2 regions of the Gordonia sp. PDNC005 genome follow, and region 1 is predicted to be linked to the other one. Evidence: riboswitches for the same ligand, from Rfam matches in the RefSeq annotation. Region 1 holds a riboswitch; the other holds the start of a gene.

Region 1 (7,594 bases):
GACGGTCGTTGTGCAGGACACCCACCTGGGCGGTCACGCGGTGACCCTGATCGGCATCGAGTCGACGCCGATCAACCGTCGGGGTTTCCTCCCGACCGACGGTCCGGACACGTTCAGTGCCGGCACCCTGTTCCCGCAGTCCTCGAAGAAGGCCGCCCGGGCCATCAACGCGGCGAGCGGCAACCGTCCGGTCGTCGTCCTGGCGAACCTGTCGGGCTTCGACGGCTCGCCCGAGTCGCTGCGCAAGCTGCAGCTCGAGTACGGCGCCGAGATCGGCCGCGCGATCATCAACTTCGACGGCCCGATCGTCTTCTGCGTAATCTCGCGCTACCACGGCGGTGCGTTCGTCGTGTTCTCCAAGGCGCTGAACCCGAACATGACCGTTCTGGCCATCGACGGTTCGTTCGCGTCGGTGCTCGGCGGTGCACCCGCCGCGGCCGTCGTGTTCTCCGGCGAGGTCGGCGTACGTACCGCGAACGATCCCCGCGTCGAGGCCCTCGCAGAACGCGTCACCGAGGCCACGGGCGCCGACCGCGCGACCCTGGCAGCCGAACTCGACGAACTCCGCACCTCGGTGCGGGCCGAGAAGATCTCCGAGATGGCAGCGGAGTTCGACGCCGTCCACGACATCAACCGCGCGGTCCGCGTCGGTTCGGTCGACGAGGTCATCGCTGCGGCGGAACTGCGTCCGAAGTTGATCGGCGCGATCACGACGTAGTTCGGAGCTCTGCCAGACGGGAGCGGCCCTTCACTCTTTCGGTGGAGGGCCGCTCGTCGTCTGTCAGGCCTGTGTCGGCGCCCCGGGTGCGACCCACGGCTGGAGCGGCAGTCGTATCCCCTCGGTGTCGAACGCGCGCAGGATCCTGCTGCGCAGGTGACGCTGCACAGACCACTGCGCTCCGGGCTCGGTCCTGACGGTGAGCCGCAGCTCGGCGTGTGACGGAGTGACCTCCTGAACGCCCAGCATCTCCGGCTCCCCGCGAACGTTCTTCACCACGGCCCCCTCAGTTGCTGCGTCGACGGCCGCCGCAAGAGCGACGTCTTGGGCACGGTCGAGGTCGACGTCGGTCGCGACCGGCACCTCCACGCGGGCGACCGCGAAGTCCTGACTCATGTTGCCGACGCGTTCGATCTCACCGTTGCGGATGTACCAGAGGGTCCCGTCCATGTCGCGCACGGTGGTGATCCGCAGTCCGACCGATTCGATCTCACCGACAACATCGCCGAAGTCCGCGATGTCGCCCACCCCGTACTGGTCCTCCATCATCATGAAGACTCCCGACACGAAATCGGCGACGAGGTGCTGGGCACCGAAACCTATCGCGAGTCCGATGATTCCGGCGGACGCGATGAACGGGGCGATGTTCACGTCGAGCTCGGACAGGATCGAGAGCGCCAACCACACCACGACGACCACCGAGACGGTCGACTTGAGCACCGACCCGATGGTCTTGGCGCGCTGCGCCCGTCGGGCGACCACCCTGGGGGCGGTCCTGTTAGTCCGATCCCGGAGGGCTTTGATCATCCCTGGACGTTCGTCGGGCGCGGTGCGCGATCTGGGCCGCGTCGCTCGATCGATCACCCGGAAGAGCAGCCATCTGATCACCAACGCGGCGACGACGTAGCAGGCGATTCTGACCGGCGTCTCGATCAGCCACGCGCGGTTCGCTTCTGTCCATTCGAATGCGATCACTTGAGTAGACATGGTCCCGACCGTACGGACGATGTCGCATCTCGACATCCTCCCTGGGTACGAGGAGCACAGCGGCGACGCTCCATGTGATAGTAATGATTGTCATTTTCATTATAGAGGAGGAACCATGAAGGTCCGATCATCGCTGCGGTCGCTGAAGAACCAACCCGGCGCACAGGTGGTGAAGCGACACGGACGCGTGTACGTCATCAACAAGCTGAATCCCAGGTTCAAGGCACGCCAAGGATGACCTTTCGTCCATGACGCCAGGGTTAAACCCACGTCATCCTTCGATGATGGATTCGCGATTGCACGTCGATAGACTGTGGCCGCAATCGGTTCGCTCGGCAGCGCTCACCATGGAGCCCCTGTGTCGCCGTCGAGCGTCGACGTGGTGCCGCCCCGGCGTCGTCACGAAGAGGGAATCCGGTGAGAAACCGGAGCTGTCCCGCAGCGGTATGTCGGAACGACCGCCGTCACACGCACTGGACCCGTGAACATCCGGGTCTGGGAAGCGACGGCCAGTAGGTGCGCCCACGCGCCCGCCGACGAGCCCGAAGACCTGCCGGTTGTACTGGGCGCGCCGCGCCCGGTGGCTGTCCGCCTCGTGGATTGGGCGATGACACCGAGTGCACGGTCGTCGTTCGACGGACCGTCCATTCGTGACATCTCCCGCAGGGCGACGGCCGTCCGCACCGCATGCAGGAGATACAACAGTCATGTCCCTCGACACGACACATCCGACAACATCCCCCTTCAACGCGACCGTGCCGGGCACGGCGCGTATCGGAGCGAATCGAGAGCTCAAGCGCGCAGTCGAAGCCTATTGGGCCGGTCGGTCCGACCGTGCCGCTCTCGAATCGGTCGCCGCAGTCCTTCGCCGCGACGGATGGCGCCAACTCTTGACCGCCGGACTCGACTCGATCCCGGTCAACACGTTCTCGTACTACGACCAGATCCTCGACACCGCTGTACTCCTCGGAGCGCTTCCGACACGCGTCGCGTCGATCGACGACCCGCTAGACGCGTACTTCGCGGCCGCGCGCGGTTCAGACGGCGCCGGAAGCGAAGCGAGCGGGCCTTGTTCACACGGCGTGGCGCCGCTGGAGATGACGAAGTGGTTCGACACGAACTACCACTATCTGGTGCCGGAGATCGGCGCGGACATCACGTTCGCACTCGATCCGACCAAGGTGCTGTCCGAGCTCGCCGAAGCCCGGGCGCAAGGCGTCCCCGCCCGGCCGGTGGTGATCGGGCCGATCACGTTCCTCGGGCTGTCCAAGCCCGCGACGGCGGACGATGCGAACCCGCTGTCGCGCATCGACGAGCTGATCCCGCTGTATGTCGACCTGCTCGAGCGTTTGGCTGCCGCGGGTGCGTCATGGGTGCAGATCGACGAGCCGATCCTGGTGACCGACTCCCACGAGGGTCTCGCTGAACTGGCCGAACGCGTCTACGGCACACTGGCCGCGGCGACGGATCGCCCGTCGATCCTCGTGCAGACGTACTTCGGCGATGCGGGCGACGCCCTGGCCGCATTGGCACGGACCGACGTCGAAGGTGTCGGCGTCGATCTGGTGAGCGGGTCCGTCGAGACCGTGCTGGCTGCTGGTCTCGACGACAAGCACGTCGTCGCGGGTGTGGTCGACGGCCGCAACGTGTGGCGTACCGACCTCGACGCGGCGCTGGGCCGCCTCGAGTCGATCCGCGGAGTCGTCGGCACGCTCGCGGTGTCCACGTCCTGTTCCACGCTGCACGTCCCCTACACGCTGCGCGGCGAGGACGGTCTCGACCCGGCGCTGCACGGCTGGCTGGCGTTCGCCGAGGAGAAGGTCGGCGAGGTCACCGCATTGGGTCGGGCCTACGCGCACGGCCGGGCCTACCAGGCTGCCGAGTTCGACGCCGCACGTGCCGCGCTGGCATCCCGCTCAGGCGATCCGCGTCTGCACGTCGACTCCGTCCGCGGCCGCCTCGCTGCTCTGACAAGCGCCGACTCGACCCGTACGGCCGCCGCCGATCGCCGCGTGATCCAGGACGCCGCGCTCGGCCTGCCGACTCTCGCGACCACCACGATCGGCTCGTATCCGCAGACCACTGACATCCGCAAGGCGCGTCAGGCGTTGCGCACCGGTGCGATCGACGAGGCCGGCTACGTCGAGCGCATGCGCGCCGAGATCGCCGATGTCATCGCATTGCAGGAGCGGATCGGACTCGATGTGCTCGTGCACGGCGAGCCCGAGCGCAACGACATGGTGCAGTACTTCGCCGAGCAGCTCGACGGGTTCTTCGCCACCGCGAACGGCTGGGTGCAGTCGTACGGCTCGCGCTGTGTCCGTCCGCCGATCCTCTTCGGCGACGTGGTGCGCCCGGCCGCGATGACCGTCGACTGGATCTCCTACGCTCAGTCGCTCACGTCCAAGCCTGTCAAGGGCATGCTGACCGGTCCGGTGACCATCCTGGCGTGGTCGTTCGTCCGGGACGATCAGCCGCTCGCCGTCTCGGCGAACCAGGTTGCGCTCGCCATCCGCGACGAGACCGTCGACCTCGAACGCTCGGGTGCCACGATCATCCAGGTCGATGAACCGGCCCTCCGTGAACTGCTGCCGCTGCGGGCCGCCGACCGGGAGGCGTACCTCGACTGGGCCGTCACGTCGTTCCGCCTGTCGACGGCGGGCGTGGCCGACGCGACGCAGATCCACACGCACCTGTGCTACTCGGAGTTCGGCGAGGTCATCGGCGCGATCGCGGGATTGGACGCCGACGTCACCTCCATCGAGGCGGCCCGCTCGCACATGGAGGTGCTCGCGGACCTCAACGCGATCGGCTTCGCGACGCAGGTGGGACCGGGCGTCTATGACATCCACTCGCCGCGCGTGCCGGGCGTCGACGAGATCGCCGCTTCACTGCGGGAGGCGTTGGCCGCGGTCCCGGCCGACCGTCTCTGGGTGAACCCCGACTGCGGACTCAAGACCCGCACCACGGCCGAGGTGACCGAAGCGCTGACCAACATGGTTCAGGCCGCGGCCGCCGTGCGCTGACCGGCCCACACGACGACTGCGGCCCGCGAGAATTCTCGCGGGCCACAGTCGTCGTCTGCCGCGGTCCGTTGGTGAGCCGGACCGCGGCGGACGGAGTTCAGCCGAGTTCCACCAGGAGGTCGCCCGGCGACACCTCGGTTGCGGTGGTGAACACGACTCGCCGAACGGTTCCCGCCGTCGGACTCGTGATCGACGCCTCCATCTTCATCGCCTCGATCGTCGCGACGACCGCCCCCGCGGCGACCGTGTCCCCCACGCCCACCGTCACCGACACGACACCGGCGAACGGTGCGCCGACATGGCTCGGATTGTTTTTATCCGCCTGTTCGGCGGCCGCGACGACCGCGTCCACACCGCGGTCCCGGACGAACACCGACCGCAGGTGGCCGTTGACGGTAAGCAGCACGGTACGGACGCCGGTGTCATCGGGCTCGCTGATCGCTTCCAGCGAGATCAGCAGGTCGACGCCCGGGCGCAACTTCACCCGATGCTCCAGACCGGGCTGCAGCCCGAAGAAGAACTGGTGCGCCGGAAGCTTGGACGTGTCGCCGAACTTCGCCAGGTGGTCGAGGTAGTCGGCCGTAGGGCCGGGGAACAGCAAGCGGTTCAGCGCCTGCCTGCGGACGGTTCCGCCCGTGTTCAGCGCATCGAGATCGTCCACTGTCAGTTCGGTCACGACACTGCGGCGTTCGCGGCCTGCGAGGACCAGTGATCGCAGCGGCTCGGGCCAACCGGCGGCCGGCTCCCCCAGTTCCCCGTTGAGGAAGCCGATTACCGAGTCGGGGATGTCGTACGCCGCCGGGTTGGCCGCGAACTGCTCTGCGGTCACACCCTGTGCGACGAATGCGATCGCCAGATCGCCGACCACCTTCGACGACGGTGTCACCTTCACCGGACGCAACAGCAGTTCGTTGGCCGCCGCATAGGCGTTCTCGACAGCTTCGAAGCGGTTGCCGACACCGATCGACGTCGCCTGCTGTCGCAGGTTCGACAGCTGCCCGCCCGGGATCTCGTGCGTGTACACCCGGCCCGTCGGCGCGGGGATGCCCGACTCGAACGGCGCATACTCGCGACGGACCGCCTCCCAATACGGCTCCATCGAGCACACAGCACCAAGGTCTAGTCCCGTGTCGTACTCGGTGTGCGCGGCCGCCGCCACGATCGCCGACAGCGACGGCTGACTCGTCGTCCCCGCCAATGCGGCACTCGCACCGTCGACCGCATCCGCACCGGCTTCCCACGCCGCGAGATACGTCGCCAACTGGCCGCCAGGCGTGTCGTGGGTGTGCAGGTGGATCGGCAGATCGAAGTTCGATCGCAGCGCCGACACCAGGGTGCGAGCCGCGGCCGGACGGAGCAGACCGGCCATGTCCTTGATCGCGAGCACGTGCGCGCCGGCGTCGACGATGTGCTCCGCCAACCGCAGGTAGTGGTCGAGGGTGTAGACGTCCTCGGCGGGGTTCGCGAGGTCTCCGGTGTAACTCATCGCCACCTCGGCCACCGTGGTGCCGGTCTCCAGGACCGCGTCGATCGCCGGACGCATCGCGTCGACGCTGTTCAGGGCGTCGAAGATGCGGAAGATGTCGATGCCGGTATCGGCGGCCTCACGCACGAACGCCGTTGTCACATCCGTGGGGTACGGGGTGTAGCCGACGGTGTTCTTGCCGCGCAGCAGCATCTGCAGGCAGATGTTGGGTATCGCCTCCCGCAGGCGCGCCAGCCGATCCCACGGGTCCTCTTTCAGGAATCGCAGGGCCACGTCGTAGGTGGCGCCTCCCCAGCATTCCACCGACAGCAGCTCCGGTGTCGTCGCCGCGACGTACGGCCCGGCCACCGACAGTCCGCTGGTCCGGACGCGTGTCGCCAACAGAGACTGGTGAGCGTCGCGGAACGTGGTGTCGGTGACGGCCAGGGCCTTCTGCTCGCGGAGCGCGCGTGCGAATCCGGCGGGGCCCAGCCCGTCGAGCCGCTGTTTGGAACCGGCAGGCGGTGATGCGAGGACCGACCGGTCGAGCGCGGGCAGCTTGGTGTGCGGGTGGACGGGCGTCGGCAGTTCGCCGTACGGCTTGTGAACTGTCACATCCGCCAGATACGACAGCAGCTTGGTGCCCTTGTCGTCGTCGACGCGCGCGGTGAGCAGGTCGGGCCGGTCCTCGATGAACGCCGTCGTGATCCGGCCCGCACGGAAGTCCGGGTCGTCGAGCACCGCCTGCAGGAAACTGATGTTCGTGGTGACGCCGCGGATCCGGAACTCGGCGAGCGCACGACGTTCTCGTCGGACCGCGGTGTCGAAGTCCGCGCCGCGGCAAGTCAGCTTCACCAACATCGAATCGAAGTGTCCGGTCACCTCGCTGCCGAGGGCCGCGGCGCCGTCGAGCCGGACGCCCGCGCCGCCCGGTGCACGGTACGCGGTGACCTTCCCGGTCGCCGGGCGGAAGCCCGCCGCCGGGTCCTCGGTGGTGATGCGACACTGCAGTGCGGCACCGCGGATCGCGATCGTGTCCTGGCGCAGACCCAGGTCGGCGAGGGACGCTCCCGCCGCCACCCGCAACTGCGCGGCGACGAGGTCGACGTCGGTGATCTCCTCGGTGACCGTGTGCTCCACTTGAATGCGCGGATTCATCTCGATGAAGAAGTGCTGACCGCGTTCGTCGACGAGGAACTCGACGGTGCCCGCACACGAGTAGCCGATCTGGCGCGCGAACGCGACGGCGTCCGCGCAGATCCGCTCACGCAGCGCCGGGTCGAGGTTCGGCGCGGGCGCGATCTCGACGACCTTCTGATGTCGGCGCTGCAGGCTGCAGTCCCGTTCGTAGAGATGGACGACGTCACCGTGCGAGTCGGCGAGGATCTGCACCTCGAT
Region 2 (7,594 bases), 1.7 Mb from region 1:
TCACCGAAACACGAGGTCGGTTCACTCGACAGTTCGGAAACGTGTGCTGATTCGGCCGTTGAGGTCTGGCGAGATCTCGTTGATGAACTCCAACGTCTCCGCCTTCTCGGCGCCGCGGTAAGGCGTCGGCACGTAGTCGTTGAATTCGGCGTCGCGCGACAGACGAGTGGGGATCACCCGGAACTCCGATCTCGACACGCGTTCGCCTGTGACGGTGAGCCGAGTCTGCAGGATCATGGTCCGTTTGTCCGATGGGTTGGTGTTGCCTCCGAAGGAGAAGTTGCCGAGTGAGTAGGCGATCAACCTGCCCTTGTACGTCGACATCGACTGAAGCACGTGCGGGTGTGTGCCGATGACGGCGTCGGCGCCCTGGTCGACAGCGAACTCGGCGAGCGAGGTCTGCACCTCGTACGGCCTGTTCTCCGCCTCGATTCCCCAGTGGAAGAACGGGATCACCACCTGTGCGCCCTCCGCGCGCAGCGTCGAGAAGTCGGTGCGGACTTTGGCACGGAATGACGCCGTGTCGGCCCACGCTTGATATCCGACCAGTCCGACCCGGACGCCCTTGACATCGCGGATGACCCGGAAGTCATACGCCGAACCCTCAGACCCGTGTCCGGTTCCGACGTAGTCGACGCCGACGGCGTCCAACGTGCGTATGGTGTCGTCGAAGCCGGCCTGGCCGTAATCGAACGTGTGGTTGTTGGCCAAGGTGACGACGTCGATGCCGGCGGCGGGCAGGGATTCGGCGACCGCAGGGTCGCCGTAGAAATGGTAGGTCTCGCCGTCGCCCTTGTACCGTTCGCGGCGCTCGTCGGTCAGTGCGACCTCGAAGTTCGCCACGGTCAGATCGTCCGCGGTGAAGTACCGTTTCACGTTCTGGAAGAAGTAGTTCGGGGACCTGCCCGCACGCGCCCACAGCTCCGGAAGGGTCCCGCCGCCGAAGTCGCTGTCGGTGCCGAGGATGTTGTCGCCGACCCAACTGATCGTGATGGTCGTCGTGCTCGGACCGTTCCGCTGCCGCGCGACGGGAGTCCCGTCGGCGGCGAAGGCCGCACTGTCGGCGGACTGCAGCATCAGTGGAGCACCACTGCCTCCGACGGCCAGAACAGCAGTCACCAACACGGCACAGAGGCCGATTCGTACCGATCGCACCCGCACATCCAACCCGGTGGCGCAGACCGCCGCAAGCCGTCGAACGGTGTAACTCGGGTACTATCGCACCGACGTCACGGTGTTCGGGAAGTCCGGTGAAGATCCGGCGCGGTACTCGCCACTGTGAGCAGGTCCGGCGGGACCGTGAAGTTGACGTCTTCAGCCACTGGGCAGCGCCCGGGAAGGTCGTTCCGCCGGTAGACCCTGCGAAGCCAGGAGACCGGCCGTGACCGACCCCCCGAAGTAGGTTTTCCACGAGTCATGGAAGGCGGGCGTACTTTGCGTACCCGTTTCACAGTCGGCGCCTCGATCGCCGCGATGTCGTTGTTGTTGGCCGGATGCACAAGCACGAACGGCGGTGACGAGACGGAGTCCGGCGCCATCAGTCTGCAGAATTGCGGCCGCACCGTGTCGCTGACCGCCCCGGCGAAGGCCGCGATCACCCTGAACCAGGGCGCGACGGAGACCGCGCTGTCGATCGGTGCGGGGGAGCAGATGATCGGCACCGCGTACCTCGACGACACGATCGCCCCGCAGTGGGCCGCGGCCTACAACAAGATTCCCGTCCTCGCGAAGGAGTTCCCGGACCGCGAGACCGTGATCACGCGGAAGCCGGATCTGCTTCTTGCGTCGTACGGCACGGCGTTCGACGAGAAGGCGCTCGGCAGTCAGGAAGAGCTCGACGCGCTCGGCATCGCCTCGTACGTGTCACCGTTCGCGTGCAACGACAAGAGCAAACGCGCCGAGTCGTCGTGGGATGCGATCGCAGGCGAGACCTCAGACAACGGAGTGCTGTTCGGCCGCACCGAAGAGGCGGACGCGGTGAACAAGCGGATGCGTGACGTGCTCGCGCGCGTCGAGGCGTCGGCGGCCGGCCGTGGGAAGCGGATCTTCTGGTATGACAGCGGAACCACCACGCCGTATGTCGGCGGCGGGAAGGGCGGACCGCAGTTGATCATCGACGCGGTCGGCGCGCGGAACGTGTTCGCGGGCATCGACGGGAACTGGGCCGACGGCGACTGGGAGAGTGTCGTCCGGGCCGACCCTGACGTGATCGTTCTCGCCGACGCCTCGTGGGACACCGCACAGGCGAAGCGGACCTACCTGGAGAACGATCCGGTGCTGAAGAACCTGAAGGCCGTCAAGGCAGGGGCGTTTGTGGTTCTGCCGTTCTCGGCGAGCACTCCGGGGCCCCGCCTGATCGACGGGGCGTCCACCGTGTCCGACCAACTGGCGAAGCACTGACCGTCGCGCGATCGGCCTCGGTGTACGCGGGGTGGATCGTTATTCTGTCAGTCCTGCTGGTGCTGAGCATGGGAGTCGGCGTGCTCGCGGGCTCGGTCGACATCGGACTCGGCGAGGTGTACCGCGCCGTCGCCGGACAGTTCGGGCTCGGGTCGGGCGTTGACGCCAACACTGCCTACATCGTCGTCGACCTGCGTCTTCCCCGGGTGGTGGAGGGCGCAGTGGTGGGCGCGGGGTTGGCACTGTGCGGGGCCGTCCTGCAGTCGCTGACGGGAAATGTCCTTGCCGATCCCTACATCCTCGGCCTGGCGTCCGGGGCCTCGGTCGGCGCCACGGCTGTCCTCACGCTCGGAATCACCGTCGTCGGGCTGACCGGTGGTCCAGCAGTGGCGATTGCGGCGTTCGTCGGAGCGCTCCTGGCGTTGTTCGCAGTCTTTGCGATCGCGACCACGAGGACCGGCGCATTGCTGCCAGGCCGGCTGATCCTGGCGGGAGTCGCCGTCGCGCAAGCGGGTGCGGCACTCACCGCGATCATGATCCTGCGAGCGGATGTCGGAGCCGCCGACAGGGTCATGCGCTGGACACTCGGATCGCTGGCCGGCGCGCGGTGGTCGACGATGCCGTTGCTCCTGGCGATGGTCCTGATCGCCGCGGTGGTGATCGTCGTGTCGTCGAGGACCCTCGACGCGTTCGCTTTCGGGGAGCGCAGCGCCATGTCGCTCGGGGTCAACGTCACCGCCACGCGGTGGCTGCTCTACACGATCGTGTCGGTCTGCACCGCGGTGATGGTCGCGCACAGCGGGATCATCGGATTCGTCGGCCTCGTCGTGCCGCACGCGGCGAGGATGATCGTCGGACCTCTGCACGCGCGACTGCTCCCCGTGGTTCTGCTGGTGGGTGCTCTGCTCCTGGTGTGGGCGGACGTATTGGCCAGAACGGTGGTCGCGCACCAGGAGATCCCGGTGGGCCTGGTCACCGCCGTGATCGGCGTGCCGGTATTCGTGTGGCTGCTCCGGCGCAGAGGAGGCTCCGCGTGAACGGGCCGCCGCCGGATATCCGTGTGATCGATGCGAGCGTCCATGTGAAGTCGAAGGTTCTGGTCGACGGCGTCTCGTGCACTGCTCCCGCCGGGGCGGTGACCGGTCTGATCGGGCCGAACGGGTCGGGCAAGACGACGCTGCTCTCGTTGGTCGCACGATGGCGCAGGCCGTCGTCGGGGACGGTCTGTATCGGCGGTCGTCCGGTGGAGGAGTTCGGTCGTCGGGAGTACGCACGGAGGGTCGCGGTCGTCGAGCAGCACGTGGCGACCGAACTGGACCTCACGGTGGAGCAGGTGGTCGGGCTGGGCGCCATCCCGCACCGGACGGGCTGGGCGGCGCCCTCGGGCTTCGCCGACGTCGACGAGCACCTTGCCGCGATGCGCATCAGCCATCTGCGGTCCCGCACCTGGCAGACTCTGTCCGGAGGGGAACGGCAACGGACTCAGGTCGCACGGGCCCTCGCTCAGCGTCCCGAGGTGCTTGTGCTCGACGAACCGACCAACCATCTCGATCCGGCGGCGGCGTACGAGTTGCTCACCGGCGTCCGAAGCAGTGGGCGCACTGCACTCGTCGCGCTTCACGACCTGTCGCTCGCGGCGGAGTTCTGCGACCGACTGGTGATTCTCGACCGTGGCGGGCTAGTCGCCGCAGGTGCGCCGCGTGAGGTTCTGACCAGTGATCTCCTCGCCGAGGTGTACGGCCTCGACGCAGAGGTCGCCACACATCCGCGCAGCGGCAGGCCGCTGATCATCACCTGCGGGACCGTCGAGCGGCGGAAACGATGACGGCGGAATGGGTGATCGTCACAGCGCCGACCGACCGGGGCGGTGATCCCGCAGACGAGGTCGCCGACGCTCTCGAGCACGCCCGGCGTCGATTCCCCGGAACGACGGTGCAGACCGCGGTCTTGGGAGGACAGTCCACCGTCGTCGAAGCTCTCGACGATGCAGCCGCCGCAGGTGCGGCCACCGTGCTCGTCGTCAGCGGCCAGACGGTGCTCGACCGCAAGACCGATGCATGGTTCCGGCGGGTGATCGGGCACTGGCTGCGGACGAGAACATGCCCGCCCGACGTGAGTATCGGCCGGCCGCTGTCGGAAGGTTCAGGCTATGCCGCACTTCTCATCGAGGCGATCGATCACGGTGGGGAACCCGCTCGCGCCACGACGGCGCCGTTGACCTCACCGGCGTGGCAGGATGTTCCGGCGTTCAACAGGCACCTGCTGCTCTGCCGAGGACCGCGGTGTTCAGCGCAGGGGAGCGGTGAGACGCAGCAGGCGATCTCGGACGCGCTCGACGCCCGAGGACTCGGCGACGACGACGTCCTCGTGACACAGACCGGATGCCTGTTCCCGTGCAACCAGGCTCCCGTCGCGGTCGTCTATCCCGACGGCACATGGTATTCGGGGATCACGCCCGACCGGGTGGACGAACTCGTCGACGAGCACCTCGTCGGGGGTACGCCGATCAGACGATGGTCCGCACCGCGGCGTCGATAGGATCGAGGACGTGAATGACAGCGCAGCGGATGAAGGCACCTCGTCGCTCGGAGTGCGGCTCGTCGTATGCGACATGGACGGCACTCTCCTCGACGAGAACGGGACCGTCCCAGACGGATTCTGGCCGCTGCTCGACGAGATGACGGCCCGCGGCATCGCCTTCGTCCCGGCCAGTGGACGGCAGTACCAGAGCCTTGCCAGGCTCTTCGAGCGAGTGCAGCACACACTGTCGTACGTCGCCGAGAACGGCGGGGTCACGATGCACCGCGGTGAGCTCCTGCATTCGACGACGATGGAACCGGACTTCGTCGCACGTGTCGTCCACACCATCCGTGAGGCCAACGCCGCGGGCCGGGGCATCCGCGCGATCCTGTGTCGCGTGGCCGGGGCGATCGTCGAGTCCGATGATCCGGCATTCGCCGTTCACGCCGCCGACTACTGCGCGGAGCTCGCGCTCGTCGACGATCTGGCCGCGCACACAGCGGGCGTTGTGAAGATCGCGATCTACGACTTCGGGAACGCCGCGGCCACGGCACGCGACGTCCTCGCACCGCTCGGCGAACAGCACAGTCTCGTGGTGTCGGGGGAGCACTGGATCGACATCACGGCGCAAGGAGTCAACAAAGCCGTCGGTGTTCGCAGTCTTCAGGGTGAACTCGGGGTCAGCGCGGACGAGACAGTCGTGTTCGGCGACTATCTCAATGACCTCGAGATGCTCGACGAAGCGGCACATTCGTATGCGATGGCCAACGCGCATCCGACGATCGTCGCGGCCGCCCGCCATCGCGCACCGTCCAACGTCGAGCACGGCGTCGTCACCGTCCTCACGGGATTGCTGGGTAGAGTTCAGGCATGACCGACGACCTGGCAGCCCGATTGCTGGAGGCCCAGGTCGAGTACCTGCGCGGCCAGCTGACCGATCCTCAGTCGTTCACCGTCCTCGCGCGCGAAGAGATCACGTCGTTCCTCGCCGATGCATCCCACCTGACGCTGTCGGAAGCGGTGTCGCGCGACATGATCAAAGCTGTCGCGCACAAGTATGCGATCGCGTTCCCCGTCGAAGGCGCCATCCCGGAACTCGTCGGGCAGGTAGCGGCTCGCCTGTACATGCATTCGCGGAACGACGACCTCCGACTCTCGGCCGTCATCGACCGCAAGCACTTCGACGACCTCGCGACCGGTGTCGCGGGCCTCGGCATCACCCGGCGTCTCGTCGAACGAGTCCTGGACAGCCCCGCGACAGTCGATGCCGCCGTCGACGTGATGCACCGTGCCGTCGATTCGTCACGACTGCCCGAGAAACTCGGACGGTTCGTCGACGGGACCGTCGAGAACGTGACCCGCCGCGGCGCTCGATTCGTGTTGCAGGCCAACAAGGCGGACTCCGACGAACTCGTCGTCGACACGATCCGCGACCTCTGGGCGGCGAATGCCGACCAGAGCATCGGAGAGATGAGCACCCTCGTCGAACCGGGCGATGTCGAAGACGTCGTCGTCCTGATCTTCGAGTTCTGGCGGACGTTCCGTGAATCCGACTACTTCGCGGCGCTGCTGTCCGAAGGCGTCGACGAGGTGTTCGAGGCGTATGGCGACACCCCACTCGACGAGTTGCTCGCCGAACTGGGGGTCGGCTACGACGACCTGGTCGAAGAGGCGCTTCGCTTCGGTCCGCACGTGATCGCGCAGATCGACAGGCGTGGATTCATCGAAGCGGCCCTTCGACGCAGACTCGCACCGTTCTACAGTTCGGAGGCGTTCACCGCGGCTGTGCGGTGAACGCCCGACGTCAGAGAACCTGCGACAGGAACGTCTGAAGGCGCTCGCTTTCGGCGGCCTCGAACAACTTCTCCGGCGTCCCGGTCTCGACGACCCTGCCCTCGTCCATGAACAACACGTTGTCGGAGACGTCGCGGGCGTAACCCATCTCGTGCGTGACGACGACCATCGTCATCCCCTCCTTCGACAGTTCCGCCATCAACGACAGGACGCCCTTCACCAATTCGGGGTCCAGGGCGCTGGTGGCCTCGTCGAAGAACATGATCTGCGGCCCCATCGCGAGCGCACGGGCGATCGCGACGCGCTGCTGCTGACCACCGGACAGGGTGGACGGACGGACGTCCGCCTTGTGCTTGAGACCGACGGCGTCCAACTGTTCGAGGGCGAGCGCGTACGCCTCGTCTTTTCCGAGCCCCCGCAGCTTTTGAGGTGCAAGGGCCACGTTCTGCGCCACCGTCTTGTGGGGGAACAGATTGAACTGCTGGAACACCATGCCGATGCGGCGACGCAGTTCATCGGGGTTGTCGCCGAGGACCGATCGGCCGTCGATGAGGATGTCGCCCTGCTGTGGTTCGTGGAGTCGGTTCAGGACCCGAAGGAGGGTCGACTTGCCCGACCCGGACGGGCCGATCACGGTTGTCGTCGTACCGGCGTCGACCTGGATGTCGACACCCTGCAGAACCTTGTTGTCGCCGAATGCGAGGTGAAGGTCCTTGCCGGTCAGGGACACCGCAGCGTCGGTGGCCGCGAGCGGAGTGGTGGATGTGCTCACGAGGAATCAGGCCTTTCCGACGCGCAGGCGCTTGTCGATGTAGTTGACAAGGTGCGTCAACGGAACAGTCAGGATCAGGTACAGCAAGCCCGCGGCGAGCAGCGGTGT

Evidence for each region. A riboswitch is a leader RNA that binds a small molecule or an ion and turns the genes downstream of it on or off. The one in region 1 is predicted to bind cobalamin.
Region 2: another riboswitch for cobalamin. It lies ahead of JVX90_RS12735 (ABC transporter substrate-binding protein); the one in region 1 lies ahead of metE (5-methyltetrahydropteroyltriglutamate--homocysteine S-methyltransferase).

What each region holds. Positions count from the first base shown of each region.
Region 1 covers NZ_CP070351.1:970,284-977,877, reverse strand. Annotated here, with positions in the region: partial or broken gene JVX90_RS04635 (carboxyl transferase domain-containing protein) at 1-718, shown strand, start outside; gene JVX90_RS04630 (mechanosensitive ion channel domain-containing protein) at 782-1,705, opposite strand; gene ykgO (type B 50S ribosomal protein L36) at 1,821-1,943, shown strand; cobalamin riboswitch at 2,080-2,278, shown strand; gene metE (5-methyltetrahydropteroyltriglutamate--homocysteine S-methyltransferase) at 2,413-4,731, shown strand; gene JVX90_RS04615 (pyruvate carboxylase) at 4,829-7,594, opposite strand, start outside.
Region 2 covers NZ_CP070351.1:2,672,688-2,680,281, reverse strand. Annotated here, with positions in the region: gene JVX90_RS12740 (CapA family protein) at 22-1,155, opposite strand; cobalamin riboswitch at 1,216-1,399, shown strand; gene JVX90_RS12735 (ABC transporter substrate-binding protein) at 1,435-2,400, shown strand; gene JVX90_RS12730 (iron chelate uptake ABC transporter family permease subunit) at 2,460-3,437, shown strand; gene JVX90_RS12725 (ABC transporter ATP-binding protein) at 3,434-4,225, shown strand; gene JVX90_RS12720 ((2Fe-2S) ferredoxin domain-containing protein) at 4,222-4,938, shown strand; gene JVX90_RS12715 (Cof-type HAD-IIB family hydrolase) at 4,949-5,794, shown strand; gene JVX90_RS12710 (hypothetical protein) at 5,791-6,714, shown strand; gene JVX90_RS12705 (amino acid ABC transporter ATP-binding protein) at 6,725-7,486, opposite strand; gene JVX90_RS12700 (ABC transporter substrate-binding protein/permease) at 7,493-7,594, opposite strand, start outside.